Regions from separate parts of the Bradyrhizobium sp. BRP19 genome, predicted to be linked through region 3. Evidence: riboswitches for the same ligand, from Rfam matches in the RefSeq annotation. Region 3 holds a riboswitch; each other region holds the start of a gene.
The links. A riboswitch is a leader RNA that binds a small molecule or an ion and turns the genes downstream of it on or off. The one in region 3 is predicted to bind cobalamin.
Positions count from the first base shown of each region.

Region 1: another riboswitch for cobalamin. It lies ahead of I6F36_RS31840 (ribonucleoside-diphosphate reductase subunit alpha); the one in region 3 lies ahead of I6F36_RS26400 (energy-coupling factor ABC transporter permease).
Region 2: another riboswitch for cobalamin. It lies ahead of metE (5-methyltetrahydropteroyltriglutamate--homocysteine S-methyltransferase); the one in region 3 lies ahead of I6F36_RS26400 (energy-coupling factor ABC transporter permease).

Region 1 is NZ_JADYVZ010000016.1:107,400-118,133, forward strand. Features, by position in the region: partial or broken gene I6F36_RS31820 (ATP-binding protein) at 1-272, shown strand, start outside; gene I6F36_RS31825 (ISAs1 family transposase) at 481-1,563, shown strand; gene I6F36_RS31830 (N-acetyltransferase) at 2,755-3,396, shown strand; partial or broken gene I6F36_RS31835 (IS5/IS1182 family transposase) at 3,827-3,973, shown strand; cobalamin riboswitch at 4,099-4,253, shown strand; gene I6F36_RS31840 (ribonucleoside-diphosphate reductase subunit alpha) at 4,357-6,300, shown strand; partial or broken gene I6F36_RS39755 (ribonucleotide-diphosphate reductase subunit beta) at 6,438-6,572, shown strand; gene I6F36_RS31845 (ribonucleotide-diphosphate reductase subunit beta) at 6,689-7,363, shown strand; gene I6F36_RS31850 (outer membrane protein) at 8,542-9,315, opposite strand; gene I6F36_RS31855 (AidA/PixA family protein) at 10,030-10,539, opposite strand.
Region 2 is NZ_JADYVZ010000017.1:43,959-54,692, forward strand. Features, by position in the region: gene I6F36_RS32100 (hemerythrin domain-containing protein) at 1-519, shown strand, start outside; gene metE (5-methyltetrahydropteroyltriglutamate--homocysteine S-methyltransferase) at 1,787-4,132, opposite strand; cobalamin riboswitch at 4,235-4,438, opposite strand; gene I6F36_RS32110 (nodulate formation efficiency C protein) at 5,446-6,228, shown strand; gene I6F36_RS32115 (thermonuclease family protein) at 7,968-8,720, shown strand; gene I6F36_RS32120 (carbonic anhydrase) at 8,731-9,474, shown strand.
Region 3 is NZ_JADYVZ010000010.1:109,702-120,435, reverse strand. Features, by position in the region: gene cobT (nicotinate-nucleotide--dimethylbenzimidazole phosphoribosyltransferase) at 1-833, opposite strand, end outside; gene cobF (precorrin-6A synthase (deacetylating)) at 839-1,588, opposite strand; gene I6F36_RS26400 (energy-coupling factor ABC transporter permease) at 1,634-2,311, opposite strand; cobalamin riboswitch at 2,348-2,567, opposite strand; gene cobA (uroporphyrinogen-III C-methyltransferase) at 2,613-3,344, opposite strand; gene I6F36_RS26390 (cobyrinate a,c-diamide synthase) at 3,341-4,651, opposite strand; gene cobM (precorrin-4 C(11)-methyltransferase) at 4,651-5,433, opposite strand; gene I6F36_RS26380 (cobalamin biosynthesis protein) at 5,430-5,798, opposite strand; gene cbiE (precorrin-6y C5,15-methyltransferase (decarboxylating) subunit CbiE) at 5,795-6,976, opposite strand; gene I6F36_RS26370 (cobalt-precorrin-6A reductase) at 6,975-7,721, shown strand; gene cobJ (precorrin-3B C(17)-methyltransferase) at 7,697-8,431, opposite strand; gene I6F36_RS26360 (precorrin-2 C(20)-methyltransferase) at 8,428-9,159, opposite strand; gene I6F36_RS26355 (precorrin-8X methylmutase) at 9,162-9,791, opposite strand; gene cobG (precorrin-3B synthase) at 9,791-10,734, opposite strand, start outside.

The sequences.
Region 1 (10,734 bases), on a different contig from region 3:
CCGTCGATTGCTCTCGGGCGAGAGGCGATCCTGGACGGGTACACGGTGCAGTTCACCACGGCAACGACGCTGGTCGCGGGCCTCGCCAAGGCGCACGGCGAGCAGCATCTGGACGAGAAACTGCTCGCGCTGTCGAAGCCAAAGCTACTAATCGTCGACGAACTCGACTACCGGCCCCTGAACCCGACGCTGCGCATCTGTTCTTCCGGCTGGTCAGTCGCCGTTACGAAACCGGCGCCATGCTGATCACGTCGAACCGCAGCGTTGCCGAAGGGGCAGTTCTTCATGACGAAAAGGGGGCAGTTCCGGATGGCGTTCGACAGACTATGCTCAAGGTTGAACCCGGGCCAACTCAGCATCAAGGGCGGATAGATCTCTACCCATTCTGGGTAGGGGAATCGCATATGACGCTATCGGCGTGTTGCAAAGCGGTCGGAACTGGATTCTTTGGGTCTCTCTCGATTGCCGAGGGAGACTGGAATGCGCAAACTCAGGCGCCTGCTTCGACCGCTCAAGGATCCTCGCGCCGACAACACACGGCACGATCTGGTTGAGATTCTTATCATCGCTTTGGCGGCGACGCTGGCTGGCGCCAAGAACTGTACCGAGTTCGAGTTCTTCGGCAGGGGTCGAGAGGAGCTGTTGCGAGGGTTCCTGGAGCTTAGACACGGCATTCCCAGCCACGATACGTTCAGCACCGTTTTCCGCGCGCTGGACCCGAAGGGGCTGGAAGCCGTTTTGCGTAAGTTCAGCAAGGGCTTCGGCATCAAGGGCGTGGTCAGTATTGACGGGAAGGCCTTGCGAGGAGCCTTCACTCGTGGCCGGCGAGCCACGCCGCTTCATATGGTCAACGTCTGGGCGGCCGGCACGCGCATGGCGCTGGCTCAGGGAAAGGCTCCCAACCGCAACGAGGTTGCCGGCGTTCTCAAAGTCCTGGCTCTGCTCGATCTGGACGGCGCTGTTGTCACCGCCGATGCCTTGCATTGCCGACCCGACACCGAGCGGGCTATCCGCAAGTGCAAGGTCCACTACGTGTTGGCGATCAAGAGCAATCGCGGCCGGCTGTTCAAGGCGGCGAAGGCGCTCGTCGACACCGCCCGGAAGCCCGCGCGGGCGAGCCAGCGGAGGACAACCGCCCACGGCCGCACCGAGCGTCGGCAGGCCATCGTTACCTCGGCACCGCAATTGGCGAAGCAATACGGCTTCCCAGCCATCGCTGCCGTTGGCCGCATCGACAGTTGGCGGGCCAATACCGGCAAAGCCGCCAAGCACACGGTACGATACTTTCTGGCATCGCGTCCGCTCCCTGCCAAGAAACTGCTTGAGGTCGTGCGTGCCCATTGGGGTATCGAGAATAACTTGCACTGGGTTCTCGACGTTCTGTTCGACGAGGACGCATGCCGCAGTCGCAAGGGCCATGCCGCCGAAAACCTCGCAGCTATCCGCAAGCTGGCCATCAATACACTGCAGGCGACACCAGGCCCCGTGCGCACCAGCCACAAAATGCTCGAAGCCAGATGGAATAATGACTTCCTTCTCAGCGCTCTTGCCCATATGCGATAGCCCTACCATTCTGGGGAGGTCTTCGCTACAATGCCTCCTGATATGCTGCCCCGGCGACTACAGTTTTCCAAGACAGAATGAAACAGCATGACTCACCACGTGGATCTCGGACCCGGTGTGGCAAGCATACCAGCGCCAAGAAATCTTCCAAACCGTTCCGATCAGGGAGTGAGTTGGAACAAGTCCTACGAAGCCATCAACGCTTGTGGCCAAAAACCTCTTTTACGAGAATTACTCACGCAACTACGTCAGCCTGCTGTCTTTCCCACTATGGCAAGGATCGCGGCGGATACAACTGACCTAGGCGTCAAGTTCGACGAGGGCACGACAGCAACGTTTTCGCTCGATAGAGCTAACGCCGTTGTGCGAGCGATCGACACGTCTGACGATCAATCAAGGCACGAAAGCTCTCGCGCGATCCCAAGTTGCGTTGTCCAGTAGGTCCACGGCGGCAGCGTCGTGGTATCCAGTCGCGTTGCCTTGATCCGACAATCGCGAATCGCGGCGATGATGCGCCGAGAGCTGTTGGACACAAGAACATCAAGGAGCGCAGACAACATGCGATAATTGGAAAGCCGCTGTACTACGCATATGACTCTCGCAGACGAAAGCTCTCTCTGCCGGTGGCCGCGGACACGACGTTGGCAATGGAGGTTTCGCACTTAGCATGTGTTTTGACCAAGAAACTTACGAGAACCACTCAATACGAGACGAGGTGATGATTCCTTGCCTAGTCTGGACCTCGACGCGCGACACCTGGCAAGCTGTTTGCTCGTGCCGGAGCCCGGTTCAGGCAGCCATCGCCCGATGTTCGCCATGCCCTGACTTCTTCGCACTTGCAATCTCAGAGGCGTCCTCATGTCATTCCCTTCGCGGACGGTTGCACCCGAACCGTGTCGACCTTGAGAACGTCGGAGCTTCCTTTGGGAAGGGCGGGGCGGGTTCCAGATAGGGCGTGGAAGCGCAGAAGCCCGCCAGGAATATGTAGATCCAAGCATTGCCGACCAAGGAGCCTTCGTCCGAAGTGGCCGTCAACGTCAGCCGTCTGAGACAGGCGGAGATCTCGGAAGGGAAACCAAATGCACCCGGCGGGTCCCCGTCGGTGCATCCATTCCGCTCACCGTCAGATGTGTCGATGCCATGCTCCTCCTTGGAAGGCCAATGCCAAAACAGAGCCCCGAAAACGACATCATGACAGAAGAATCAGATATCAGATCTGCGAACGCAAACATTCGTGCAAGCACTGTCTGGACCATTGTGCTCGGCTTTGCCGCGGATCCGTTGATGCGTTGGAGCTGGCCTGACCCAAGGCAATACCTTAGGAGCATGCCTCAGTTCATTGACGCCTGTGGGGGCCGAGCATTTGCACATGGCACAGCCTACGTCGCGGGAGAGATTCGTGGCGCGGCCCTGTGGCTGCCTCCCAACGTGCAGCAAGACGAGGAGGCATTGGATGCAATCATGGCGCTATCCCTGCGCCCGGAGATTACCGAGGATATGGCACACTTGCGGCGGAGAATGGCCGAACATCGTCCCCACGAGCCACATTGGTATCTGCCGCTCATTGCCGTCGATCCGAACTGGATCGGAAAAGGGCTTGGCACGTTGCTGATGAAATACGCCCTTCAACGATGCGATGAGAACGGCATTGTTGCCTACCTCGAAAGCTCGAACCCTGAAAACATTCCCTTTTACCAACGTCACGGCTTCAAGGTCGTTGGTGAGATACAACACGGTTCTTCGCCGCCGCTCACGCCAATGTTGCGAACGGCTTCATTCCCACCCAGCAAGGCCGCGCCGCCGGATCGGCTCGTCACCCAGACTCAAGCATAGCTCATCCCGTTAGGATTGATTGCCAATAACCTGACATGACCGCGTTCGGTCAGGACGGCTTATGTTCGCGGCCAGACAACTGAGCACGTGAGGCGGCTCGCCCGGCCTGCGAAAAGCATACGAATCGCCTCTTCGGCAAAGTTGGCACGTCTGATGTGAGAGCTGGCGGGGTCAAATCCACTAAGCGTGGGACATTGCCACGGGCGGCTGCATCGATTGCGGTCGGGCTCCAGACAATTTTTGATCTAAGGGCCACAGAAAGCGATGAATGGCGAGACGCGTATGGCTACCGAAACCCGATCCGGCCCAACTCAATTCGCGGACCGCGAACCGATCGATGCCAACATTCAGGATGTCCAGGGTTGCTGTTCCCCTGTTGGAGAATTTGCGACGCCACTTCCAAAGGCTTGAGCACATCTTGGCCGATCGCAGGCGCTCGGTCGTCGAGCGCACCTTTGCGTGGCTCGGCAGATGTCGGCATCTCTGCAAAGACTTCGAAGGTTCCGCCGCTACCGAGCTCGCCTGGCCGCTCGTCGCCCATCTGAGGCTCCTAACTCGCCGATTGGCCAGGCCTTGAGACATCTATGCTTTTTGAGTGAGGCTCTCAGGACAGGCGCTCGGCGAATTTCGAACCTCGACCTCGGGGCTGCTCCAACTGGTTAACTTGACTGTGCCGTCTTGACGAGTCTGGGCAACGGCTTCTATATGTGGTGTCGTCGTGGTTTTCAATTCGCATATATGGTGGCACGGAGTTAAGGGGAACCCATTGTGCCGGCAGCGGCTATTCCGAGGCATTAGCGCGACAGCGCTGGGAAGACCCGCGAGCCAGGAAACCTACCGCGACAGAACCCATGTCCTCGGGCGGGGTGCCCGGTGGGTCGCTTGCAGCCGGGGACATTGGCCGGGTCTCCTCGCAAGTCGTCCGCACGGTCCCAGCCCCCAAATATCACGGGGTTGCCGATGTCGGCGTCTTACGATTTCGATCAGTATGGTCATCTCATTGAGCTGCCGAGTGTGCGGCAGCCCTCAGCGCAGGCAAAGCCTACCACACCTGAACTGTGTCTTGTGCAGCCCCCAGCATTGCCGGCTCCCCTGCCGAGGCCCCCCGCGCGATCGCCAACTCCGTCTGACCTTTCGCTCGATCGGTCGCGCGACGACCTGCTGACCTCGTTTGGTAGGCTGACGCTGACCGACCGCTATCTGCTCGCCGGCGAAGGCCTCCAGGACATGTTCGCCCGAGTGTCTTGCGCCTTCGCGGACAATGTTGCGCATGCCCAACGTCTATATGATGCGATGTCTCGGCTGTGGTTCATGCCGGCCACACCGGTGCTCTCCAACGGCGGCACGACGCGCGGCCTTCCGATCTCGTGCTTCCTTAACTCAGTGTCGGACTCGCTCGAAGGCATCGTCGGCACCTGGAACGAGAACGTCTGGCTTGCTTCCAATGGCGGCGGCATCGGCACCTACTGGGGTAATGTTCGCTCAATCGGCGAGAAGGCGAGGGGCGGCGTCACCTCGGGCATCATCCCGTTCATCCACGTCATGGACGGCCTCACGCTGGCGATCAGCCAGGGCTCGTTGCGGCGCGGCTCGGCGGCGGTCTATCTCGATATCCACCATCCCGAGATCGAGGAGTTCCTCGAGATCCGCAAGGCGTCTGGTGACTTCAACCGCAAGAGCCTCAACCTACATCACAGCATCAACGTCACCGACGAGTTCATGTGTGCCGTGGGCGCCGGCACCGCATTCGCTCTGCGCAGCCCGAAGACTAACGAGGTTGTCCGCGAGATCGATGCCCGCCAGCTGTGGCAACGCATCCTTGAGAACCGGCTGCAGACCGGCGAGCCTTATCTCTTGTTCATCGACACCGTGAACCGTGCGCTCCCCAAGCACCAGCGCGAGCTCGGCCTCAAGGTCTCGACCTCCAACCTGTGCAGCGAGATTACCGTGTCGACCGGCATCGATCATCGCGGCGAGGAGCGCACCGCGGTGTGCTGCCTGTCGTCGCTCAACCTCGAGACCTGGGACCAGTGGAATGAGGAGCCCGGCTTCATCGAGGACGTCATGCGCTTCCTAGACAACGTGCTCACGCACTTCATCACGGTGGCGCCGGACGGAATGAAGCGTGCCCGCTACGCCGCCCTGCGCGAGCGCTCCGTTGGCCTCGGCGTCATGGGCTTCCACTCGTTTCTCCAGGCCAAGGGCATTCCAATGGAGGGTACCCTGGCCAAGTCATTCAATCTGAACATGTTCCGAAAACTTCGTCGCGATGCCGATGCGGCATCCGTGGCGCTCGCTCGCGAGCGTGGCCCGTGCCCGGATGCCCTGGAACGCGGCGTGATGGCGCGCTTCAGCCCCAAGATCGCAATCGCGCCGACCGCCTCGATCAGCATCATCTGCGGCGGCACCAGCGCCTGCACTGAGCCGATCCCGGCCAACATCTACACCCACAAGACGCTATCCGGCGCCATCTCGGTGCGCAATCCGCACCTCGCTAAGGTGCTGGCCGCGAAAGGCGCCGACACCTCGGCGACCTGGGAGTCGATCATCGCGCACGACGGATCGGTCGCCCATCTCGACGTCCTGTCGGAGCACGAGAAAGCGATCTTTCGCACCGCCTTCGAGATCGACCAGCGCTGGATCGTCGAGCTTGCCGCCGACCGCGCCGCGTTGATTTGCCAGAGCCAGTCGATCAACCTCTATCTGCCGGCCGACGTCGATAAGTGGGACCTCCACATGCTGCACTGGACGGCGTGGAAGCGTGGGGTGAAGAGCCTCTACTACTGTCGATCAAAGTCGATCTCGCGCGCGGCGTTCGCCGGCAAGATTGCCGGGGATGCAACGCCGACGCAGCAGCCGGCGCGGCAGCGCACCGACTATGAGGAGTGCCTCGCATGTCAGTGATCGATCTGTCGCGCGCCGATCCGCGCACGTTGATCGGCAAGGGACGCGTCGGCCTCCTTGACTCGACCGGCAGCTACGACGTCGATCGCTATGCCTGGGCTTACGAGTTCTGGAAGCGCCAGCAGCAGACCCACTGGATGGGCGAGGAGGTGCCGCTCGGCGCCGACCTCAACGACTGGGCTTCGGACCGCGTCACCGACAGCGAGCGCGCGCTGCTCACCCAGATCTTCCGTTTCTTCACTCAGTCGGACATCGAGGTCGGCGACAATTATTTCAAGCGGTACATTCCGCTCTTCCAGCCACTCACCGTCCAGATGATGATGGCCGCTTTCACTAACAGGAGACGGTTCATATCGACGCCTATGCCCTGCTGCTCAAGACGCTCGGTATGCCTAAGACCGAGTTCGAGGCATTCCGCGGCTATGCGCAGATGCGCGCCAAGGCGGACTACATGCACGAGTTCGGCGTCGACAGCGTGGCGGATGTCGCCCGTACCCTGGCGATGTTCGGCGCCTTCACCGAAGGCATGGCCTTGTTCGCCAGCTTCGCCATGCTGCTGAACTTCCCACGCCACAACAAGATGAACGGCATGGGACAGATCGTAAGCTGGTCAGTGCGCGACGAGAGTCTCCACTGCGAGGGCATCATCAAGCTATTTCACGAATGGCACCGCGAAACCGGCGCGGTGACGCGCTCCGTCCGCGACGACATTGTCGACGTCGCCAAGACCATGGTGAAGCTGGAGGAGAACTTCGTCGAGCTCGCCTTCGGTCTTGGCAAGATCGAGGGCATGCTGCCTGAGCATATCCACGCCTACGTCCGCTACGTCGCCGACTGGCGACTGGCCCAACTCCGGATTGCCCCGGTCTTCGGCTTCTTCGAGGCGAAGGAGGGCGGGTTCACCCAGCTCAAGGCGCATCCGCTGCCGTGGCTCGTCGAGATTCTCAATGGCGTCGAGCACGCCAATTTCTTCGAGCAGCGCGCCACGGAGTACTCCAAGGCGGCGAGCCGCGGCAGCTGGGACGGCGAAGACGGGGTGTGGGCGACTTTCGGCCGTATCTAGCCCATTTTATTCATGCTAGCGGCATTGACAGCGGCAGGCGCCGGTAGTCGTCGCCGTCACCCGCCAGCATGACAAAGGCATAGAACCGGACCTCCTCATCGTGGCGTCTTGATTGCAGCGCGACAAAACCGGACACACAGATGGTTTGTTGGGTTAAGCCGGTACATGCGCTCCATTGCTGATGGCGGCTAGGGTTTACAGTATTTCCGCAGGTCGGTGAGGTGGGTCTCATGAAGTAAATCAGCGCAACACGGCTACGCCCTTGAGCAGACGAATGTTCTCGATGATCGCCACGGCCGCCCCCCTCGTAGGGCTAGAGGGGATTACTATCACGCAATCGGAAGTTGTAAAGAGGGCAACCCTGTCAAAGGGGGGCATCTTCATTGCAGCCCGGTCGGATCAGGCAAACCGATTTGTTCTTCATCCCCCTTCGCGCTTGATTTCGTCGCCGACCCACTGACGGTCTTCCTCGGCCGTGGCTTCGCGGAGGTGATCTACTACGAGCAGACGCTGGCAATGCGGCTCGGATGACAGCCGCGTTTCTGTCCTAGCACAAGAGTTCCGCTTCAGCGCTGCCGATCCACCTCTGGAGATTTTGCATCCGCTCTCCGAGGCGCTCCCAATTGATCCGCGCCAGCGGGGGTTCGGCAGGCTGATCGGGCGCAGAGATCGGCAGCGACGATGACGCAAGCCATCACGTCGTCGACGTTATGTCCCACCCTCGCACGAGCGCCGCTTCGACCGCTCGTCGGCCTTTCGTCCGAGGTGGCCAGTGCGGCCGACCGGAACGATTGTAATCGATGACCTGTGTCTCCCTAAGCGAGGGCCGGGTTAACTACGACGGTCGACAAAACTATTTTTTGCCTCATCATTCTCCGACGGCCGAAAAGCCGACGGTGATGCAGGTGGAGGCACGGGTCCGGGAAATCGGCGCAGCCAGCCACTAAGCGGCTGGCGTTCGACCACGGCAGCACGCTTGAGTTCGCCGCGATCTTCGCCGTGGCGCTGCGTCATAACCAGATCAGCCAGATTCCTTTGAACCACGCCTAACCAGCTCGAGCCGATGTACCGACAAGAAGCCGATAGCGCCATTGATGCGAGTCCCTGTTGCCAAGGTTTCTATGCCGCGATGCGGCTCAGATATTGGTGCGAACCCGCGCCATTTTGGCGAAGATCGATCAATAGGTCGTGGCGATCACGCCACCCCACCGGTAGTTCACACGGACCAAGCCGATATCGACGTCCTGACCGATACGGGCAGTCCCTGCAAAAGTGCCCACCGGAACACCCACGAGTCCGGGTGAAAAAAAGAAATCCACATCCCGACGACCCATGAACAGGTGGTCGTATTCAACGCCGATGGACCAGTTCGGAGCAAAGCCAAATTCAAGGCCCGCCCCTACCGTGCCGCCCCAACGAGTTTCGCTGCCGTTGTCGATAGTGAGCCCGGTCGCAAAATCGGAGACCCGGTATTTGTCACGGACGACTGCAGCCCCACCTCTTACATAAAGCAGCACGTTATTCCAGGCATAGCCGACTTGGCCCGTGAACAGGCCGAATGCATCAAGCGTGGAGTCATCCCGGACGCCTGCGAAAGCAAGGTTCGCGTTGGAGCCCTTGAAATCGGCCCAATTGCCCTGCGCCTCCAGACCGAACACCGAGTTCGCTATTTGCCAGCGGTAGCCGATTTGACCGCCGACCGTGCTTCCCGTCGCATGATGGCACCCCATGCCAACGGGCGGAGCGACGACCACGCCGCCGGCGTTGACCACGTCCCAGCACTGATGCGCAGAGCCGCCACCGCCATTGATGCCGACGTAGAAGCCGCTCCAATCATAGATCGGAATGACCACCGGAGGCGCTTTGACGTAGGAGCGCGCAGCCAGATCAGCGGCTGCGGCAGGCGCGGCCAGCGCGATGAGGGCTACCGTGCCCGCCAGCAATTTTTTCATTCTTCTGAACCCCAGTTTCGAATTCGACGCCCCCGACGGGGTATTGACGACGATTGGCACGTTTCCGCCACCTCCATCAACTGCAAGGGTTGGTAGTTGACGGGGTCGCAAGCGCCGCCTGAGCGGCCGGTCGATGGGCAAAGTGCATGTCGGGTCGGTCGCGGATGCTGTCCGCCGACTGTTGATTAAGTGGCATGACCCGAAAATGTCTAATCGCGGTTACCCCTCCTGCGCGCCCTTCGAGCACATCAGCATGACAAGAGTCAGCCTCGACAGCGAGTCAGTTTCCTGATTGCAGCTGCTCCGCGTGTCCTCGTTCCGGCCGTATCGACCGTTCGTCGGCCATTGGATGCAAGTGTTCCCGCTTACGGCGAAGCTTCGACGGACGAGCCGCATTCCTCCACTTCGTTCCGGGCGGACGATGCATCCGCAGTAAGACGGAGGCGTGTGTAGGGGCCAGCGATAAGGCTCGGCGGCGCCGCATCGAGTTAAGAGTCCAGAATTTCTTGCTGCGGCTGGCCTTCTCGATCACGGGCTGTACCCTCGTCGATACATAAAATTTGAGCCGCGAAACGGGCCGAGCGACATCCCGAGAACTGGCTATTCCAGGAGCTCTCACAGAACTCCCAGCCGAGTTCGGGATTGAACGACCGCGCTCGGAGCGGCCGACTACGGCACCTCCCTGAGACCCGAGATGTTGATCTGGAGACGCCATCAGAAGTATCCCAGCACCAAGCAGGCCTTGTTCAAGACCATGAAGTTCAGATCGCAAGCCGCCACGCCATCGGCCAGCACTTGGCTCTGCCAGAAATGGTCGTCGATGCTTTGGTTGCCCGGCTGCAACAAATTCTCGAAGTTGGGCGTCGCGACGGTCAAGACTCGGCGCAAGACAAGCTCAAAGGGGGAAAGGACATCAGCGTGTTCCTGCGCGATCCCATAAAACACGACGATATGCTCTCCTCTCAAGGCCAGGGCATTTCCACGGATGCGCAGACGGACGCCAGGCCTGACGGCCAGATCGAGATGGCCGTCATTGCTCCCGAGTGGCCCGCCATCGCGCGCGGCCAGGACATAGAGATGCTCACTGTCGACGCGTACGGGCGCATCAGGCGAGAGACTGACATTCGGATACCGTGACAGCAGCGTCTCGGCGTCGACGATGATGAGAACGGCAACGTGAGACTCGGAGCGCTGGCTCTTGGTTGAGGGTCTGTCTTTGGCCATTGCTGTTTCCCTTCCTCCCGACCGTGGGATGCTCGGCAACCGCGGAGCTTGCCAAGTGCTTGGGCCGACCGAACTGGATGGTGCTGACGGCGGATCGGTCCCATTCGAGAGCGACGCGAAAAAAGCGACAGCTGTCGAGAAGGCCGATCCGCCAGGGACGATGGGTGAGGTCGGCACGCCTCCGGACCATATTAT
Region 2 (10,734 bases), on a different contig from region 3:
GAGAAGGGGATCCGCCCCGATTATGAGGTCATTCGCGCGATTATCAGCTATTTCGAGGTTTACCCCGAGGTGTACCATCATCCACAGGAAGACTTGATTTTTTTCAAGCTCAAGTCTCGCGATCCGGAGGCAGCTGCAATCGTGGGCGATCTCGCGCTTGAACACCAGGAAGTCGTCGACCGTTTGCACCACTTCGCGCGAGCTATTGACGCTATTCTCGCCGATCGTGACCTCTTTCGGCAAGACGTCGGCAATATCATACGCGACTTTATAGTACGCGAGCGGCACCACATGATGTGGGAAGAACGAGATTTCTTTCCCGCCGCTCTGAAGGCTCTCTCGGCTAAGGATTGGACCGAAATCGCTTCCGCCCTCACGAATGATGGAGATCCGCTGTTCAGCGAGACAGCAGCAGCGACTTCCGATGCGCTAAGAGCGCATATTCTGCAATTGGAGCAAGAAGCTGAGGCCGAACGGAGCTCGGTCGCGTTGTCGTCCGCCAAGGCCGGCAATCCGTGACACAGCGCCGAGACGGACGGGCCGTATTGATCGCGGCCGTTTGACAGCAGGAAGTGGACCTCATGCTCATTCTGTCGAAAGAAAATGGGGGTGCTCGCGGGCACGTAGGCTGCCGCACCCCCAAAATGGCTTCTGCGCAATGTGATCGCTTCCTCGACCACCGGCGCAAACAGCATGGCCGAGCCTAGCTGAGCTCTGGTTCCGGCACCACAATGTAAACCTCGCAGGTCTGTCAGTTGCGCAGTGATATCGCGCGAAACGGACGCCTCTCATGTCCGCCGACCGATGAGGACGGACGATTGCCGCCGCGCGGGTGCGGCGAAGCACTCCTTGAGCCCCGCCCCATACGCTCTGAGACATCCGGCCGCAGCCGGTCCTACTCACTGCACGCGAAATGCGAGGCACTGCCAGTCCCGGGTACGTTCAGCACCAACAGCAAGGCGCTGGACGTGGATCGCCACGACCAGTTCTGGCGCAATTGGATTTCAACAAGCTATGGGGATCCGCATCGTAAATAATGCTCGTTCCTGACGCGTGTCCGCTTCATCGCGATCCTACATACGTGTATGCGGCGTGCAGCATGCCCTCCCATTGGCCTTGGAGCGGCCATAGGCATCGGCGACGCTCCGGTAATTAGGTCCAGAAACCTCTGTTTGAGATCTATGAGCGGACCATGCGGAGGGTGTCACGAGCTTGATGATGCCGCGGTGCCGATAGGGTGCTCCTCAGCGCCCAAGCCGAAACCCGACTATCGGGTGGAACCGGTCGACCAAGGACTGCCTTAAGCAAGGTTCAAATTTAGCAACCGCTTATGCATTGGATAAGCTTGCGAGATCCATGGAGCCGGGCTTACGTCGCCCTAATCGAACATAAGGCTCCAGGCAGGAAAGCGCACCGAGTTTGCTGTTGGTGTCCTGCGGCGACCGCCCGGCATGCCCCCTCGCTGCTATCGTAATCGTGCCGACGTGCTCATGAGCGACAAACCTTGGTGTAGATTCTAACTCTCAGGCTATACGGTCGCATACCACGGCATAATTGAGCTACGCTGAGCTTGTGCTTCAACTCGGCTCAGATTTTCGGCGAATGTCCTCGCCGTGATCGAACTGGCGGCTTCGCCGATGGAAGTCCGCGCGAATGCGTCAGCGTCGCTCCTCCCAGACTTTCGCCCGGCCCGCTAAGCGGGGCGGGGCATTTTTTATGTTCCTAAGGCTCCCGCGCAAATGACCACAAGCGGATCAGCTTTGTCGAAAAGAGACCGAAGCCCGGATCAACGGCCTCGCGGATCGAATGCAGCGCGCAGTTCGCGGGCGGCAGCGACCATGTTCGCTAGTGCTGGCCGAACCTCCTCCCATTTGCGCGTCTTCAGGCCGCAGTCTGGATTGATCCAGAGCTGCGAATCCTGCAGCCGCGTCCGAGCCAACACCATCAGCTCCTTCATTTCGCCTGTCTCGGGAACGCGTGGAGAGTGGATGTCGTACACGCCCGGCCCGATCTGATTTGGATATTCGTAGTTCCTGAACGCGTCGAGTAGTTCCATTTTCGAGCGCGATGTCTCGATCGAGATGACATCCGCGTCCATTGCAGCGATCGCACCAATGATGTCGTTGAACTCCGAGTAGCACATATGCGTATGAATTTGCGTTTGATCGGCGACGCCCGATGAACAGATGCGGAAGCAATCGACGGCCCAGTCGAGATAAGCCGCCCACTCCGATCGACGCAACGGCAATCCTTCGCGGACTGCAGCTTCGTCGATCTGGATCATGGTCGCACCAGCATTCTCGAGATCGCGGACTTCGTCTCGGATCGCGAGCGCAATCTGGCGGCAGACCTCGCTTCTGGGAATATCATCACGAACAAAGGACCAGTTCAAGATCGTCACCGGTCCGGTCAACATCGCTTTCATCGGCTTCCTTGTTAGTGATTGCGCGTAGCGCCACCAGTCCACGGTGATAGGCTTCGGCCGTGCTACATCGCCAAACAGGATCGGTGGCCTGACGCAGCGCGAGCCGTAGGACTGCACCCATCCGCTCTTGGTAAATACGAAGCCGGCGAGTTGCTCGCCGAAGTACTGCACCATGTCATTGCGCTCAAACTCGCCGTGCACGAGGACGTCAAGACCGATGTCCTCCTGCCAACGTACGGCGCGCGCAGTCTCCTCCTTGAGGAACTTGTCGTATTGCTCGTCGCTTATCGCACCTCGCGCATGCGCCGCACGGGCATTCCGGATCTCTGTGGTCTGCGGAAATGATCCGATCGTCGTGGTAGGAAAAGCCGGTAGTCCGAATCGATTGCTTTGGATCTCGGCCCGACGGGCAAATGGGCTCGCGCGCCGACACATGGTCTGGTCGATCGCTCTCATCCGGACAGCGACATTGGCATCACGGATTTTCGGCGAAGTCCGGCGAACAGTCGCGGCACCTTCCGACTCGGCAAGAGCTAACGCAACATTCTGGTCGCCTGCGAGTGCACGCGCTAGGATCGCAAGCTCCCGCATCTTCTGGACCGAGAAAGCAAGCCAGCTCTTGACGTCGGAAGCGAGCCCGGTCTCGAGTTCAACATCGACCGGCACATGAAGCAGCGAGCAGGATGGGGCGATCTGTACACGATCCTTGCCGAGCTTCGCAATCGCGGGTTCGAGCCGCTGGCGCAGCGACGACAAATTCGACCGCCATACATTCCGACCGTCGACGACACCGAGCGACATGACGAGATCACTTCGGCCGCCAGCGATGATCTGGTGCAACAACTGTGGCGCTCGAACCAGATCGAGGTGCAGCCCGGCAACTGGCAGGCTCAAGGCGGTGTCCAGATTGTCGCCGAGGTCGCCGAAATAGCTGGCAACCATGATCTTGATCGCCGGCCCCTCCTTGGCGAGCCGGTCATAGGCATGTCGCAAAGATTTTCGCGTCCCCTCATCCAGATCAAGAACTAGGCTGGGCTCGTCGAACTGAACCCAATTTGCCCCACGTTTGGCCAATTCCTGCATAACCTCGATATAGGGCGGTATCAGTTCATCCAGTAGTGAGAGTGGCTGGAACGTGGGATCGGGACTCTTGCCGAGCTTTAGGAATGTGACCGGCCCGATCAGGACGGGGCGGGTCTGAAAGCCAAGGGCCTTGGCTTCCTCATACTCCTCGATCGGCTTGCGAGAGCATAGCCTGAAAGTCTGTCCCCTGTGAAACTCGGGGACCATATAGTGATAGTTGGTGTCGAACCACTTGGTCATCTCCTGCGCGGGTGCGCCAAATCCGCGCGGTCCGTGACCGCAACTCGCATCCTGGTCGTCGCATTGTGAACCGCGGGCCATGGCGAAGTACGTCTTGAGCGAAACGGATTCGGCTTTCGAGGCGTAGATCTCCGGGATGGCGCCAACCATGACACTTGTGTCGAGCACCTGGTCATACAGCGAGAAATCGTTCGATGGAATGACCGTGACGCCGATAGATTTCTGACGGGCCCAGTTCGCGGCACGCAGGCCAGCTGCGTCCTCGAGCAACTGCTGTTCGCTGCTTTTTCCGGCCCAGTAGCTTTCTAGAGCGAATTTGAGCTCGCGCCTTGGACCGATGCGTGGCGTTCCGAGCGTGGCAACAGGAAGGGAGAGAAGAGACATAGCGTTAACCCCATGTTGGGGGCAAAGGCCATGGCGGACGCAGGCAGCGGAAGTCGCGCGGTGCGACGGCTGCTTGGCGCACCACCGGGACACCCCGCCCGTGGACGAATATAGTGTCGGGGCAGGTCTCCTGGCTCGCAGGTCATCGCTGCTGTCCGGCCTTCCCGAAGCCGCGCAGGCTTCAGTGACATCGTTGGACAGCGGCTCGCCGCTCACAGTTGCGGGGGCAGCGCCGGCATATTCACCGGCTTCCCTCTTAGCTCCGGATCAAATGGAAACCGGAGAACCTCGACGACTTGGATTATCGGCAAGAGAAGTCTTCCGTCAACCTCTCAGATTATGTCTCAAGCTGATGCTGCGACATCTGCTACGCGAATGACCGTGCATCTCTACCATTGAGCTGATGTAGAAGTGCCCTCCAATCAGCGATATCGCAATGAGCATCGCAGGGCGCATGGCAGATCGGTGGAAGGGACAAATGCGGCTTGTGCGGTCGGGATTGCTGCCTCGAGCAGAACGCATTTGTCGCCAGTCCCGGCTTCCCAGCGGTTCGAGCACGTGCGCCATCCAGCCACCTTCTCGACCAACAGATCCGTGTTGAATAGGCCCAAGACACCTGGCTAAGCCAGCAACATACCCGGGCAGCACCTTTGATTTGCGGTGCCAGCCACACCCCAAATGCTCGGCGAAGATCGGCTTGGCGCCGTTCGCCATCGAGTACAAAGCGCGCTGCCTGAGGCTGTTCTCGACCTCCGGAGCGCCGCACGTCTCGAAAGGAGCGCCAAACGCGCCATGGCCCCTTGGCCGAAAGTGCCCGAAGGCATGGCAGAGATCGAAAGCCCACATTCCGGCAACGATAACCGAACCACACGGTTCAATGACGGCAAACGTGCTGCCACTTCTCATCAGGAACTTGGCACCGAGGCGTTCCGCTGTGTCGTCGAACATCCGGTGCGTGACGGGATGCATAAGCCGCGCTGGAGAGGTTGAACGGAAACATCGAGACATGCGCCAGTCGGAAAGTCGACAAAGAGGACGCAAAACCGGTGCGAATTGCCGTCTATTATCTGGCACGAAGAATGCACGTCCTCTGCATGCCCAGTCCTCCTGCTGGGCATGTCCAGCACAGCAAATTGAGGCTGTCGGTGGCAGTGAAGTTAGCGGCGCGTGACATAGAGGGGAGCGCCTGCTCGCACGGGAAAACCAGTGGTCGCCCCGTCGCGTCGCCGCTAACTTCTTGCGCTCGCGCATAACAGGTTGAAGGTTGCCCGCTCTAGAATTGCGTGTGGATGAGACCGGATAGGCCGACGGTTATGAAGAAAACGTCAGGAAGACGCGCGCTATGGCTTTGGCTCAGTCGATCCCTGATCTGCCTGGCCGGGCTGGCTGCGACGAGCAACACTGTTCGCGCTAACGACAGCCCCCTTGTCGAAAGAGTCAAGTCAACGTGGCGAGCGCAAGACGGTGAGACAATAGAACAAGTTATCTCCAACGTCTCGAAGGTGGCACAGTTCGTCCCTCGGATGTGGGGCGTCGCTGAACTTGACCAAAATGAATATGTTTTTGTTTCTTGGACCAGGCACCGGGATGATAAATCAGACGAAGAGTACGTTATCACCTGGAAGGCCGCGCTCGACGGGACGATTGAACTTGCGTCGTCCTATGCGAAGCCAATGGAATTGGGCTGGCGCGCCTTCGCGCTCTCGTTGATCGCCAGTGAAGTCAAGGATGGCGAAAGGGACGCAAATGTTGGCTTTCTGCATGACCCGGCCAACTTCAACTTTGTGACGACCATGCAAGGTCGGCTCGGTGATCTTCTGCGGCAGGGCAGCTGCACTATCGTAGATCCTGTTGGAGTGGACTACTTGCCGAAGCAGAATGACAAGCCGACCGAGAAAGGTGATCTGTGGCGCGTTTTGCTTGTGGTGAACTGTAATATCCCAGGGCCCCGCTATTTTACATACAACGGGGTCATCACTTTCGAGAAGAGTGAAGGACAAGATTGGGAGCCGCAATCCTCCTTTGCCAAGCGTATCGCGGCTTTTCCTCCTGGCTCCTGGTTCGCTCGCATGGAGCCAAAGGAACGGGAGGATTAGAAGGGAGCGAAAGGCCTCGGTAAATGATCGCGCAGAGCAAGATCGCGCCGTAGCTCCTGCAGGGCCGAACGCCTCAGAGCAACGGCAAGACTATCAGCTCTAAACTTACCGGTGTTTACACCTTGAACAGTCGCGAGCTTTCCCGCGGCCTTCAGCCGGCCATCGAGAAAATGGGGCAGCACGATTACCTCCGACTCTTTCTGCGAGGAGTCGAGCTCAGCGGCGCGTGCGCCTTGCGAGAAGCGGCTTGACCTCGGCGCACCCCACGCAGTGGAAGGACACCATTTGCGAGAGAACCAGCTCTCTACGCCATTCTTCACGGGACTGGGCCATCCGGCGTGCGAACCGCGCATCACGCGACTGACTGGCACCCGCAAGAGCGTGACCATTCCGAGGCCGAGGTGGCACGCGGGATCGACTGCTGCGACGAAACCGGTTAATAGGGTAATGGGGCAGTGTTAGCGGCCCCGGCTTGACCACCGGTCCTTCGAGTGCCCTCAACGAGGAGCCGGAGCCGTGCGCGAGGCATCGAAGACCGGACTGAGTCGCCCGCTAGATTTCCTCGCACGCATTCGTCTGCGCATCGTAGATCCGGATTTGAAGCATGGGAAAACGCTTCTTTAGTTCTGCTCCACCTGCCCTGGCGCCGTCTTTGGTTGCGAATTCAGCTCTGAGTCGGCCATCCACTTCAAGCGCGTAAGAAGAGACGGGCAATTCCCGGGGGGCTGAAACCATTTCATTTCCATTGGGTAGTGAGGTGGCTCAGAATGATGTGTAGCTTGAGTCGGCCATACCACACCAGAGCTACCTGCTCGGATGCCGCGATGGGCCTACCCATTTGTGGATTGACGCCTCGCACCGAATGGCATCAGGACGGCACTCGCGATCGTCCGAACACGCGGGCGGCTTACCCCTCGCCGGTGCGTATACGAAGAAGCCACGGCTCCACATGGTTGTCCTTAAATTTCCCTGGCGCAAACGCATGCCCTCATGCCGGGCTTGCTGGGTAACTCTCCACACGAGAGTACGGGGAAGCGTACAACGAAAGAGCCGGCCGCCAGTCGCGCCGACCGGGTCATGAAAAACCCGGGCCTTCTCCGAACGGGGCCGCGGCACTACCCGACCATCCCGGCTGGCTCTCAAGAGAGCTCCTGGTTTTCTGCGGTTTGCGCAAACGATACCGATTCAGTTGCGCTGCGAGCGTTGAGCTGGACTCCGTGGCGCCTTTCGTCCAAATCTCAGATAGGACGCGAGACCAGATTTCTTTCGAACGTCGGTCTTTCGGTGGCAAGAACTTAAAATGTCATCGCTCTCGCCGAAACCGTTGGCAGCGCCTTCTGTCTGCCGATGGGGGTTGGCACAAAGCATAGCCAGGTTGCTCCTCCACGCCTGACTCCCACTCGACTGTCACAATTCACAGGCGCTTTTCTTCTTCAATCGCGTGAGAAACAGCGTTCCGAGGCTCGGCTTTCTCCCGCATGCCGAGTTGGCGGCTGAGCGATGGGGATCTCCTCCTTAGGCCGAGAGAGGGTGCAGTGCGCGCCCACTGAGTGAGACCGGCGAGGCTCGAAGGATACCGCGATACGCACACCGGAAGAAATCGCTTGAACCTCACGCAGCGTCAGGTCGTAGCTTGGAAATGAGGGCCAAGCTTTCATAAAGCAAACGTCGAAAGATGCGGCCCGATAACGGACATAGTGCGTTTAAGCGTCGAACGCGGCGCCGGATCGCACGTGAACATGAATCAAGAGCGAAAGGCTATTGTCGGAATGAAACACCGCATAATGATGGTCGCATTGTTCGCTGTCATCACATCTCCGGTCTGCGCGGCGAAGCTCAGCGGCCCTCCGCGCATCCTCGACGGCAATACGATCGAGCTCGAGAAAACCACGCTTCGGCTCTCAGACATCGACGCTCCTGAGACTGACCAGATTTGCCTCGACGCCCACGGCCGGAAATGGGCTTGCGGCGTGGCTGCTCGCGACGAGCTTATCAAGCATTCGAACGGACGAACGTGGGATTGTCATACCACAGGAGTTGATGAATACGGCAGGTCGCGTGGCCGTTGCTTCATCGAAGGCGAGGACGTGAACGCCTGGATGGTACGCTCCGGCTGGGCACTATCGTCCCCTTCTGCCAATACGTACGTTATCTATGAGGTTGTGGCGAGCAACGCCTATGCGGGGCTGTGGTCGGGGGCGTTCATCGCGCCCTGGGACTGGCGTCGCCGCAACAAGGGGACGATCATCATCGGCGCGAGCTCGGTTCCGATCGACGCTCAGGAGCTCCTGCTCGGATCCGCTTTGCTATCGGACCCGCCCTCGTCAGAGTGTATGATAAAAGGCACCGTGGGCCACAACGGCGAGCGACTTTATCACTTGCCCGGGCAATTCGGTTACGAACAAATCGACATGACGAAGAAGTCCGGTGAACGCTGGCTCTGCAGCGAATCGGAAGCCGAAGCGACCGGGTGGCGCAAAGCCGCGCGATGAGGTGAGATGCATGCATGCAGGCCATTATCCGAATATGTCCTATCTGACCAAGATCGCGCCTTCACGCCGCTCGCTGTTGCTGTTCGCTGTTTCGGCGGCTTGCCTGCGGCTTGACAACAACATTGTCGATGCGAAGGAAGCAAAAACGCCGCCCAAGCCGGATAACCTGCTCTCGCCGGATGCTGCCCTGAAGCGGCTGATGGAAGGTAACGATCGTTATGTCCATGGCGTATCACGAGGCGACGATTTCAAGCGCGAGCGCTCTGTTTTGGTGGATGGGCAAAATCCATATGCCGCAGTTCTGAGCTGCGCCGATTCTCGCGTGGCGCCTGAACTTGTCTTCGGCAGCGGACTCGGTGATCTGTTTGTCTGCCGCCTCGCCGGCAACTTCGCCAACGATGACACGCTTGCCAGTATGGAATATGCGGTCGCCGTGCTGAATACGCCGCTGATCCTGGTACTTGGCCACGATCATTGCGGTGCGATAGACGCCACGATCAAGTCGCTCCACGACGATAAGCCGCCGCCGGGGCACATTTCATCCCTCATCGCTGCGCTTGCGCCTGCAGTAACAGCATCTCGCCAGCAAACAGGTGACACGTTCGCAGAAGCAACCCGACAAAATGTAGTCGATAATGTCAACAAACTCAGATCGACGGGGCCGATTCTCAACGCGGCAGTTGAGCAGAACAGACTGAAGGTCGTCGGGGGGCTATATCGGCTCGACACCGGCAGGGTCGAATTGCTGAGCTGACGCTGGCACCTTCGCGCGGCCAGCTGGTCGTTTGCCGCCTGATACAGGGCTTCGTCGAGTCCCGCGCAATTCGCTCGTGCATCGGCTGCATCAACTGCACCGAGTACAATCAGCTCCACAATTGTTATAGCTTCGGGAAGCTTTATGGTATGCGCGGCCTCTTAATCCTCCTTGTGTTCTACGCGCTCATGTTGGCAACGCGAGGCCAGCACCAAGAAACACTCATATCGCGGCCAACAGTATTCAAGCCTGCACCTTAATGCGCGAGGCGGGCCGAGGGGGGTCAAGCGGCAGATCGCGGTGCGAGGCATGCAGGGTCTGAGCTCTCGGCCCCCGGAACAAGCGACAATTCCGGCAGACTCTCACTCCCGATCCGGCAAGGCATCTATGGTCCTGCTTATGATCACCAGGCTCAGGCAGGGCCGGAAGATCAAATAGAGCAGGATTACGACCGCCATGACTAACCAGCCGACTGACGTAAAGAAAATAGCTACTCGCGTAGGCATCGGACGTCTCTCTGCATCAGCCATTTGGGAGACCACAAGTGTCGGAAAGCAGCCTTGTCGCATCTGTCTTGGGCCTAGCTTGGATCAGCATAAACAGAAACTTGCCGCGCGCACGACGATGGCGACCATCGGTTCGAGCGGAGAACAATCTTTTATGCCCGCGCCGGAGTTCGTGAAGCCTGACGGTCAACTATCGACAGACGCGTTGACGTGCCATCTAAAAGGCACTCGTGGCTCTGCGCAGGCGGGTCTTGTCATTGGAAGTTCCGAAGTGGCGCATCGGAAAGGAGCATCTTCGCGGCCGGCGTGCACCTTTGAAGTGCGTTTTTCCAATGCGGACATCAGCTTGATGATCGCGACTCGCGCGGTCATCGCACGTCGTCCATAGTCTCTTCAACCAACGCATCGTCGACCGGATTGATCAGGCGTTGCCGCCGCTCAGGCTCCGCGACCACGGTAAATTGCGCTGTTGGTAGTCTCAGGAGATCGCAGCGGGCCTGAAACTCCAGCAGGCAAGCCGAGCCCGACTGGTCCGCGGCCGAGGTCCACTTCAGTCGTTCTCCTCCCGCCTTGTTCGGTTGATGACTTCTTGTGCCTGGTATCAGACACGGGAGGCGCGAGCATCCTCCTGGCGCGGCACGGGTCACGTGATCTCGCTCGATTCAGACACGACCGGCAGACATGATTGATGGCACGTCGATTGCTGGGGATATGGAAACGAGCCGCAGGCTTGGGGTACCGGTCGCCAAGTCAG
Region 3 (10,734 bases):
GGGTTGAGGCGCACCGCCGTCAGCGCCGCCACCGAGACGATAAAGCCGTCGATCAACACGGGGATGCGGCGTTGCGCGGCCGCGATGATCGCACCCGAGATCGCCGCAATCTCGAGGCCGCCGACCGCGCACAGGATTTTTTCGGGTGACGCCCCCGCAACGCCGTGATGCGCGATCGCCGCATCGATCACCCGCACCTTGTGCGCGCGGCCCGACGCATCGACGCCGGTGCCGCTGCCCGCGATCTCGTCGGCACTCACACCGAGCAGGCTCGCAGCAATCGCTGCTGAGGTCGTGGTGTTGCCGATCCCCATCTCGCCGAAGATCAAGAGATCAGGCCGGCCGGCCTCGGCGCGCGCCACCGCGCGCTGGCCGGCCTCGAAGGCGAAGGCCAATTCCGTGGGCGTGAGCGCGGCCTCGACACTGAAATCGCGGGTGCCGCTGCGCGGCTTGTCGGTGACGATTCCCGCGATCTGCGCCTCGGTCAGCGTGCCGGCGTCGACCACCTCGAGGCTCGAACCCAGCTCGCGCGCCAGCACCGAGATCGCGGCGCCACCGGCAGCAAAATTCGTCATCATCGCGATGGTGACGGCTTGCGGATAGGCCGACACGCCCTGCGCGACGATGCCGTGGTCGCCGGCGAAGATGATGATCGGCACCCGCGCGGCGCGCGGTTGCTCGGTGGCCTGCAGGCCCGCAAGCTCGATTGCGAGCTGCTCGAGCCGGCCGAGCGCGCCGGTCGGCTTCGTCAGTTGCGCCTGCCGCGCAATGGCCGCCTCGCGATGAACAGCGGAGACCTCGGGGCAGTTCTGGGTAACCCATTCGGGAAGCATGCTGCTCAACGCCTGCGTTTGATGATGTAGCTGTCCATGATCCAGCCGTGCCGCTCGCGTGCGTCCTGCCGCACGGCGGCAATGCGCGCGCCCAGTTCAGCCAGCGCGCCGGACATGATGATCTGATCGGGCATGCCGAGATAGGCACCCCACCAGATCTGCAGGCCTTCTGGATCCAGCGATTGGAACGCCGTGCCGCCATCGAGCATCACGACGACGGTATCGACGCCCTGCGGCCAGCCGCCTTCGCGCAAGCGCCGCCCCGTCGTGACCAGAAACGGCTCGCCGATGTCGTTGAGCGGCAGCGCATGCGCCGCGCACAGCGCCTGGATCGAGGTGATCCCAGGCACGACCTCGATTGTCGGCAATGGATCGAGCCGCCGCGCAATGCGCAGCGAAGAATCATAGAGCGAAGGATCGCCCCAGATCAGCAGCGCGACCTTGCCCTCATCTTCGAGATGCCCAGCTATCGTCTGCGACCAAATCGCGGCCACCGCATCGTGCCAATCGTCGACGCCCTTGCGGTAGTCCGCCTCGGTCGCATCGCGCACGGGAAGATCGAATTCGGCGATGCGCGTCGTTTTGTTGGTGAGCACACCGGCGCAGATCGTTCGCCTGAGATCGGCGAGATCGGATTTCGCAGTCCCCTTGCGCGGGATCAGGATGAGATCGGCGGCGTTGATGGCGTCAACGGCGGCGCGCGTAAGCTGCGCGGGATCGCCGCAACCGATGCCGATCAGGGAGAGCGTGAGCATCGCGAGCGCGATGGGCGGCCACACCGGCCGCCCATCGCTGATCTCTTACGCCGCGTTGTGCAGGCGCGGGGTGACGAGGCCGGGCGCGGTGACGCCGCGCAGCGACTTCGCCAGCGCCAGCACCGCGAGATCGGCGAGCGGTTCGATCACGATCACCAGCGCATAAGCGGCAGCGAACGTCCCGACGCTGGCGAGGTTGCTCATCGCAAAGCCGGAGCCATAGAGCGCCCAGAACGCCACCCATGCGATCACGCCGGCCTGGTAGGTCGTCGAAAGCGCCAGCGCCTGACCGTATTTCAAATCGACATAGGCGGTGTTGCGAGGGATGATCCGCGTGGCGATCGCCTGGATCGCGAACAGCGGCACTAGCAGCGTGGTGACGTTCATGCCGTATTGCGGCAGATCGACTGGCTCCAGCAGCATGCCCTGAAGCAGCAGGCCAAATGCAAGGCCGAAGGCGGCGGGCGCAGCACCAAAGAGCAGGAACAAGGTCGAGCCGAGGATGAAGTGCACCTCTGATACCCCAACCGGGAAGTGCGGCAGGATCTCGAAGAAGACGAAGACGAGAGCGGTGGTGGCCAGTGTCCGCGCCGCGAACGAGCCGGCGCCCTGCTCGCGCACGGTCTCGACCGCGAGCTTCAAGGCAACGCCGCCTGCGGCGATGCCGGTTGCGTAACTCAACACGAGCTTGGCGCCCGTCACGATCCCGGGTTCGATATGCATGGCTCAATTCCTTTCCGCCGTCACACCCGACGGCCTTGGCCTCAAAACGTGCACGGCCGGTCTCCTGGCTCGCGGTTCACTGGGTTCTCCGGCCTTCCCGGACCTTGCGGTCCAGTGGCGGTTCGGAGCCCCTCACCGCTTACAGTCGCGGGGGCGGCTGGGGTTTGGGGCGCCGCAACTGGGTCCGCCCATCCCCATTCCCGATTATGCTCCGGCGCTTTGCGCCGCGTCGAGCACCATGCCGCTCTTGTGTGCCCCTTTCGCATCGCGGGCGTCAAGGGGCGAACCGCTGCCGGAGCCGTCATGCCGGATATTCTCGCGCCAGCGCGCCGAACAGGATGACGGCCGCAGTGGAAGCGGCGCCGCCGCGCCCAAGCTGCTCGGCGAGCTCGGCAATCGTGGTGCGGACCAGCCGTTCGTCGGGACGCCCGAGAGATTCGGCGAACAGCGCCGGAGTGCTGGGAGCGAGGCCGTGCGCGATCAATTTTGCGGCAAGCGCCGGAAAGGTGCGCCGGCCCATATAGACCACGGTCGTGGCCTCGGGGTCGGCCAGTGCCGCCCAATTCAGATTGGGCGGCAGCTCGCCCGTGACGTCAGCGCCGGTGATGAACTGCACCCGGCGGGAGGTATACCGGCGGGTCAGGGGAATGCCGGCCTGGGCGGCGGCGACACAGGCGGAGGTGACGCCGGGAACGATCTCGTAGCCGATGCCGGCTTCGCGCAGCGTCTCGATCTCCTCCTCCAGCCGGCCGAAAATGCCGGCATCGCCGGACTTCAGCCGCACCACGCGTGCACCTGTGACGGCATAGTCGACCAGGAGACGGTTGACGTGGTGCTGCTTGGTCGAAGGACGCCCGGCCCGCTTTCCCACTGCCACGAGATTGGCACCGGGCCGGGCGAGATCGAGGACCGCGCCGGAGGCAAGATCATCATAGAGCACGACATCGGCCTCGCGCAGCCGCGCGGCGCCCTTCACGGTGAGGAGCTCGGGATCGCCGGGACCGGCGGAAACGAAAGAGACAAAGCCGCTCACCGGTCCTCCGCGATCAGATGGAAGAACGTGCCGGTGGCATGGCCACGGCGCGAGCCGGTTTCGGCAATCACCGCTCCGGTGGCATCGTGCACGACCGCAAGCGGCGTATCGGGCTGGGCGAGAATGGTCGAATAGTGGAACTCGTGGCCGCGCAGGCGCGCGCCAGGCTGATGCCCCGGCATCGGTGCGGCCAGTTCGGCAAGACGATAGCCGAGATGCATGCGGCGCTTGGCAAAGCTGGTCTCGAGGCCAAGCAGTCCCGACATCTCATGGCGGATACCGTCGGCGTCGGTGAGGCCTGCGCCCAGCACCATATAGCCTCCGCATTCACCATGCACGGGCCGCGTCTCGGCGAAAGCGCGCAAGCCGCTGCGAAAGCGCGCATTGGCCGCGATCTTTCCTGCATGAAGCTCGGGATAGCCGCCGGGCAGCCAGCACACGTCGGCGCTCGCGTCGGGCACTTCATCGGCCAGCGGCGAGAACGGCACGATCTCGGCGCCCGCCGCGCGCCAGGCTTCCAGCATATGCGGATAGACGAACGAGAACGCCGCATCGCGGGCGAGCGCGATGCGCTGGCCTGGCGGCGTCACGTTCAAGCCGTTCGCCGCAGCTTGCGGCGACCATTTGCCTGCCGCGTGGAGCACCGCATCGAGATCGACGTGCTCGGCGACAAAGCGCGCGGCCTCGTCGATCAGCTTGCCGATCTCCGCCTGCTCCTCGGCCTGCACGAGGCCGAGATGCCGCTTCGGCAGACTGATCTCGGCATGGCGCGGCAGTGCGCCGAACACTTCGATGCCGGCCTCGTTCAGCGCGCGTCGCACCAGATCCTCATGGCGCGGGCTGGCGACTCGATTGAGCACGACGCCAGCGAAGCGCACGCCGGCGCGGTAATCGCGAAGGCCAGCGGCGATTGCTGCCGCAGTCTGCGCCTGGCCGGAGGGATCGATCACCAGAACCACGGGCCAGCCCAGCATTTCCGCGATGTCGGCGGTCGCTCCCGTGCCGGAGACGCCGCGCGCAGCGACACCGTCGAACAGGCCCATCGATCCCTCGGCGAGCACGACATCGGCATCGGCAGCACGGCTGACGAGATGCGCGATGGTGCTATGATCCATCGTCCAGCTATCGACGTTGACGGAGGCGCGTCCCGTGGCTGCGGCGTGGAAGGCGGGATCGATATAGTCGGGGCCGCTCTTGAAGCACTGCACGTTCAAGCCGCGATTGCGCCAGGCGCGGGCGAGCGCCAGCGTCAGCGTGGTCTTGCCGACGCCGGAGGCCGGCGCGGAGATGACGAGGCTCGCCGGCATCACGACGCCTCCGGAAAGCGCGGCTCGGCACCGACCGGCCGGTAGCGGCGGTCGTAATCGGCGGCATAGAGGCGGCTCTCGTCAAAATCGGCAGCGCCAAGCGTCTTGCCGACCAGGATCAGCGCCGTGCGCTCCATCTCGCCACCCACGAACGCACCGAGCGTTGCAAGCGTCGCGCGCACGATGCGCTGCTCCGGCCAGCTCGCGCGCCAGACGATCGCGACCGGGCAATCCGCGCCGTAATGCGGCGTCAGCTCGGCGACGACCTGGTCGAGCAGATGGATCGACAGGTGGATCGCGAGCACCGCGCCGGTCGCAGCGAACGCGGCGAGCTTCTCGCCCTCGGGCATCGCGCTGGCACGGCCCGGCGTGCGCGTCAGCACGACCGTCTGAGCAAGACCGGGCAGCGTCAGCTCAGCCTCCAGCGCGGCCGCGGCAGCCGAGAACGAGGGAACGCCGGGTGTCACCGAGTAGGGAATCCCGAGCGCACGCAAACGGCGGAGCTGCTCGCCCATCGCCGACCAGATTGAGAGATCACCGGAATGCAGCCGCGCGACATCCAGGCCTGCCGCATGCGCGCCTGCGATCTCGGCGATGATCTCGTCGAGCGACATTGGCGCGGTGTTGACGATACGTGCGCCGGGCGGGCAATGCGCCAGCACGCCCTCCGGCACCAGCGAGCCGGCATAGAGACAAACCGGACTGGCCGCGATCAGATCGCGGCCGCGCAACGTCAACAGATCGGGTGCGCCCGGCCCGGCACCGATGAAATGCACCGTCATGGGCCGTCTCCTTCGGCAATCGCGGCGGTCGCGGTGCGATCCTGCGAGACAACCCGTGCTGCAATCAACCGCGCGCGCGGACCGGCGACCGCGAGCGCAGCAGCCTCGGCTACAGATCCGGTGCCAAATTTCTCCGCGATGAGCTTCGATTGCGTGGGCGTGTCGATGCCGGCCAGTGTCGCGACCGGAACGGCCCTGATCGGCACGCCGCATTCGCGTGCGAGCTGCTTCAGCGCCTCGGTATCGGCCTTGTCGCTGACGGTTGCCATCGCCGCAAGCCCTTCCGCACCGCCCGCAGCGAGCAACGCTTCGCGCAACGAAGCCAGCGTCACATCGCGCTTGAAGCCGAGTCCGGCGACCTTCATCGCACCACACTCCACTGCACCACGGGGCGTGCTGCCTCCCACGACCGATAGCGGCCGAGCGGGGCGGCATGCGAAATTTCGGCCCGCATCAGTTCGCCGCCGTGACGCCGATGCAGCTCGCCGAGCAGAGCTTCCGTCTCCAGCGTCACAGCATGCGCCACGAGCCGCGCACCCGGCGAGAACCGCGGCCAGATCGCATCAAATAACACTTCGTCGAGACCACCGCCAATGAAGACGGCATCCGGCGCTTCCAAGCCGGCAAGAGCTTCCGGTGCCCTGCCCGTGACGATTGTGATCCGATGTGCCAGACCGAAGGCGGCTGCATTCTTGCGAATGTTCGCGACGCGATCCTCGCGCGCCTCGACCGCAATCGCCGTCCCACCATCCAGCGCCCACTCCACGGAGATCGAGCCTGAACCAGCGCCGATATCCCACAGCCGCTCGCCGGCACGCGGCGCCAGCGCCGAGAGCGCAAGCGCGCGCACCGGCCGCTTGGTGATCTGGCCGTCGTGAACGAAGACGTCGTCCGGCAGGCCCGAGCTGCGAGCAATGCCATGTGCGCCCCTCGCCTCCACGGCTACTGCCACTGGGTTTCCAGTGAGATCATCAGAAAAATCCTTGGCGCGATACTCCTGGACACTTTCGCGCGGCCCGCCGAGCGCGGCGAGAATCCAGAATGTCGAGGAGCCCCAGCCGCGTTCCGTCAGCCATTTCGCAAGATCGCTGCCGGCCTTGCCATCGCGTACCAGGCAAATGATGCGCGCACCGCGCGTCAGATACGGAACGAGACGTTCGAACGGTGCGGCGTGAAGCCCGAGGCAGACGGTGGATTCGAGTCGCCACCCCAGCTGCGCGGCCGCAAGCGAGAAGGTCGAAGGTGCGGGATGCGCGATCCATTCGCCGCTATCGAGCTTCTCGGCGAGGCTTGCGCCGGCGCCATGCCAGAACGGATCGCCGGAGGCGAGCACCACCGTCGGCCGATCGCGGCAGCTCAGCACGACATCCGCATCGAACGGCACCGGCCATGGACGACCGCGGCTGCCAATTTCGGCAAGCGCAAGATGGCGCTCGCCGCCGAACACGGTTTCGGCCTTGGCAAGCGCCTTTCGGCTTGCCTCCGACAGCCCGGCAAGGCCATCTTCGCCGATACCGATGATAGTCAGCCAGGGATCAGACATGATTCGCGCCCTCATTCTGGGCGGAACGGCCGATGCGAGCCTGCTCGCCGCGGAGATCGCGCGCGCCGGCATCGATGCCGTCTATTCCTATGGCGGCCGCACCCGCGCGCCCGCCGATCAGCCGCTGCCGACGCGCATCGGCGGGTTTGGCGGCGTGAGCGGGCTGGCCGACTACATCCGCCGCGAAGGCATCACGCATGTCATCGACGCGACGCATCCGTTCGCTGCCGAAATGAGCCGTCATGCGGTCGAGGCCTGCGCGGACACCAATGCGCCGCTGATCGCGCTGGAGCGCGCGCCCTGGACCAGGGTGTCCGGCGACAACTGGATCGAGGTCGCCGACGTCAACGCCGCCGTTGCGGCCCTGCCCGAGGTGCCGACAAACGTGTTCCTCGCCATCGGCCGTCAGCACATCGCGCCGTTCGCGGCCAAGCCGCAACATGCCTACACGCTGCGTTTCGTCGATCCGCCCGAAGCGTCGCTGCCCTTCGCGGCCGATGTGATCGTATCGCGTGGCCCCTTCACCCTCGACGGCGAGTTGGAGATGCTGCACACGCGCGGCATCGCCTGGATCGTCGCCCGCAATTCCGGCGGCGACGGCGCGCGCTCCAAGATCGACGCGGCGCGCATGCTCGGCCTTCCCGTAATCATGATCTCGCGACCAGAGCTGCCCGAGCGCCAAAGGGTCGAGAGTGTCACTGACGTGATGCAATGGCTCGGTCATTCTGCGCGCCTCGGCGCATAGACCCAGCGGCCGATGCGGCGCGTCTGCGAATTGCCGACGATGACAAGCGTGCGCATGTCGGCCATCTCGGGCGTCGCCTGGTTCAGCGTCACGATCTCGATCTTTTCATCAGCCGCGCTGATCGCGCGCGCGAAGATCATGAGACGCTCGCCGCAGCCGGCCTCGCGAAGCAGCGCCAGCGCACGGCCGAATCCTTCCGGGCGGCTGGCCGAGCGCGGGTTGTACATCGCGATGGCAAAATCGGCTTCCGCCGCGAGGCGCAGGCGTTTCTCGATCACTGCCCACGGCTTGAGATTGTCGGAGAGGTTGATCGCACAGAAATCATGGCCGAGCGGCGCGCCGGCACGCGCGGCGGCCGCCAGCATCGCGGTGACGCCGGGCAGCACACGGATCGAAAGCTCACGAAATTCCGGCGCCTGCTCGAGTGCCTCGAACACGGCGGATGCCATCGCGAACACGCCGGGATCGCCGGAAGAGACGACGACGACCTGACCGCCTTCGGCGGCAAGCCGCAGGGCTTCGCTCGCGCGTTGCAGCTCTTCGCGATTGTCGGATGGATGCAGAGTGAGCCCAGGCCGCGGCGGCACGCGCGCGACATAGGGCGCATAGCCCAGAATGTCGGTCGCCGTCGCAAGCGCGGCGGAAACTTCCGGCGTCACCAGCGCGTCGCTGCCCGGCCCGAGGCCCGCGATGGTCAGTGTGCCTGTCATTCGGCGGCATCCAGATGCCGGCCCTTGCCGTGCACGAGCACGATCGCGAAATAGGGACAGTCGGCCGCATCGATCTCGGCGAGCCGCACCACGCGCTCGCCTGGCATGGTGCCACGCTCAACCAGCCAGGCATCGGCGAGCCGCCCGGCGGAGCTGAGCGCGCGGCGCACTTTTGCGAGATTGCGGCCGGTCTTCATGACGACCAGTGCATCGGAATCGCGCATGCGCCGTTCGAGCTCGGCCTCGGGCAGCGTGCCCATCAGCACCGTCGTCACGTCGTCGCCGAGCGCGATCGGCCGGCCGACGCCGTTCCAGCAACCGACCATGCCGGGAATGCCGGCGATCACCTCGATCTCGACGCGGCCTTGCAGGCGCGTGTGCAGATGCATGAACGATCCGTAAAAGTAAGGATCGCCCTCGCAGAGCACGACGACGTCGACGGCGCGCGAAAGCCGCGCCAGGCGCTCGGCCCATTCGTCGTAGAAGCCGGCGAGCAGCTGGACATATTCGGGGCTGTCGAAAGCGATCTCCGTCGTAACAGGATATTCCATGGGATATTCGGTAACGCCCGCAGCCAGCATGCCATCGACGATGCGGCGCGCCTGACCGGGCCTGCCCTTCTTGCGAAAATAGGCGACGTGACTAGCGCCCCGCACCGTACGATCGGCACGCACGCTCATCAGATCAGGATCACCGGGGCCGAGACCGCAGCAGATAATGCGTCCCATGGCTATTCGCTCCGGCTTGCCAGCGCATTCACGGCAGCAACCGTGATGGCGGAGCCGCCGAGGCGGCCTTCGACGGTGAGCGCCGGTGCCGGCGGATCGGCCATCAGCGCGGCCTTGGATTCGGCCGCGCCGACGAAGCCGACCGGACAGCCGATGATCGCAGCCGGCCGCGGGCAGTCGCGATCCTCCAGCATGTTGAGCAGATGAAACAGCGCGGTCGGTGCATTGCCGATCGCGATGATCGCGCCATCAAGATGCGGCCGCCACAGCTCCAGGGCCGCGGCGGAGCGCGTGTTGCGCATGGACTGCGCCAGCGCGGGCACGGCGGGATCGCCGAGCGTGCAGATCACGGCATTGGCCGCGGGCAACCTCGCGCGCGTAATGCCTTCGGAGACCATGCGCGCGTCGCACAGGATCGGCGCGCCCTTCTGCAAGGCTGCGCGCGCGGCTGTCGCCATATCAGGGGTGAAGCGGATATGCGCCTCGAGGCCAACCATGCCGGCGGCATGGATCATCCGCACCACCACCTGCTCCTCGTCCGACGTGAAGCGCGCGAGATCGGCCTCGGCCCGGATGGTGGCAAAGGATTGCCGGTAGATCACAGCGCCGTCGGTCTCGTAGGTGTGCGGCATCAGTTCCCTCCGACCAGGATGGAGGGATCGCTGACGATGTCGGCGCCGTTCAGCCCGCGCAGGACCGGCGCGTCGCGGGTCGAGCCGTCGCGGACGAGATCGAACCCGGCGCGCGTCGCAATCAGCGTGACTGCAGCCGCGCCGGAATGGGCGCAGCCCTTGCCGCAGCCGGAGACATGGAGCCGCGCGTCGGCGGGGATGCGCGGCGCCAGCGCCGCGGCCAGCGCGCGCGTATCGGCATGGGCTTCGCGGCAACGCGGCGCGCCGCTGCAGGCGATGACGCGCAGCGCCGGATCGAACGGCTCGGTGATGAGCCCCGCCGCGCTCGGCATCTCGCGCTTGCCCTCGCTCAGCACCATCCGCCAGGGGGTCATGCGCAGCGCATGGCCGCAAGCAGAGAATTGATGCAGCGTCGCGTGCAGCATCTGCCCGAACGCAACGCCAACCATCGCGCCTTGCGGATAGTGCCCGGGACGCACCGCGGCCATCACCGGCGCCGGCTCGGTCTCGCCGCGCAAGGATTGAGGCAACACGGCGCCGGATGCGATGTGGGCTGCCATGCGCCCTCGCCCGCCGTTTGCACCGCCGGAGATGATGAACCAGCTTGCGAGCGCCAGCGCCGCGCTCACGGCCTGTCCGCGTTCAACGGAACGACCGAGCTTGGCGCCGTCGGCCCGCACCAGGAGACCGCCCGAGCGGTCGCGCTCGATGCGGATGTCGGCGGAATCGCCGGCGAGAACACGCGACCGCCCGTCATCGATGGCGAAGCCGAACTTGGTGGGAAGCGCCAGGCCAGAATCGGCAAGCGCCTCCTCGAGCTCCGCGGCGAGCGACTGCGTTTCGTCGCCGTTGCTCCAGAATGGCGTCACCAGGATGTTGCGCCTGGCTTCGATGTCGGCGTCGGGATCGAGCAGTGCCAATCGCGCAAGGCCGTCGAGCAACG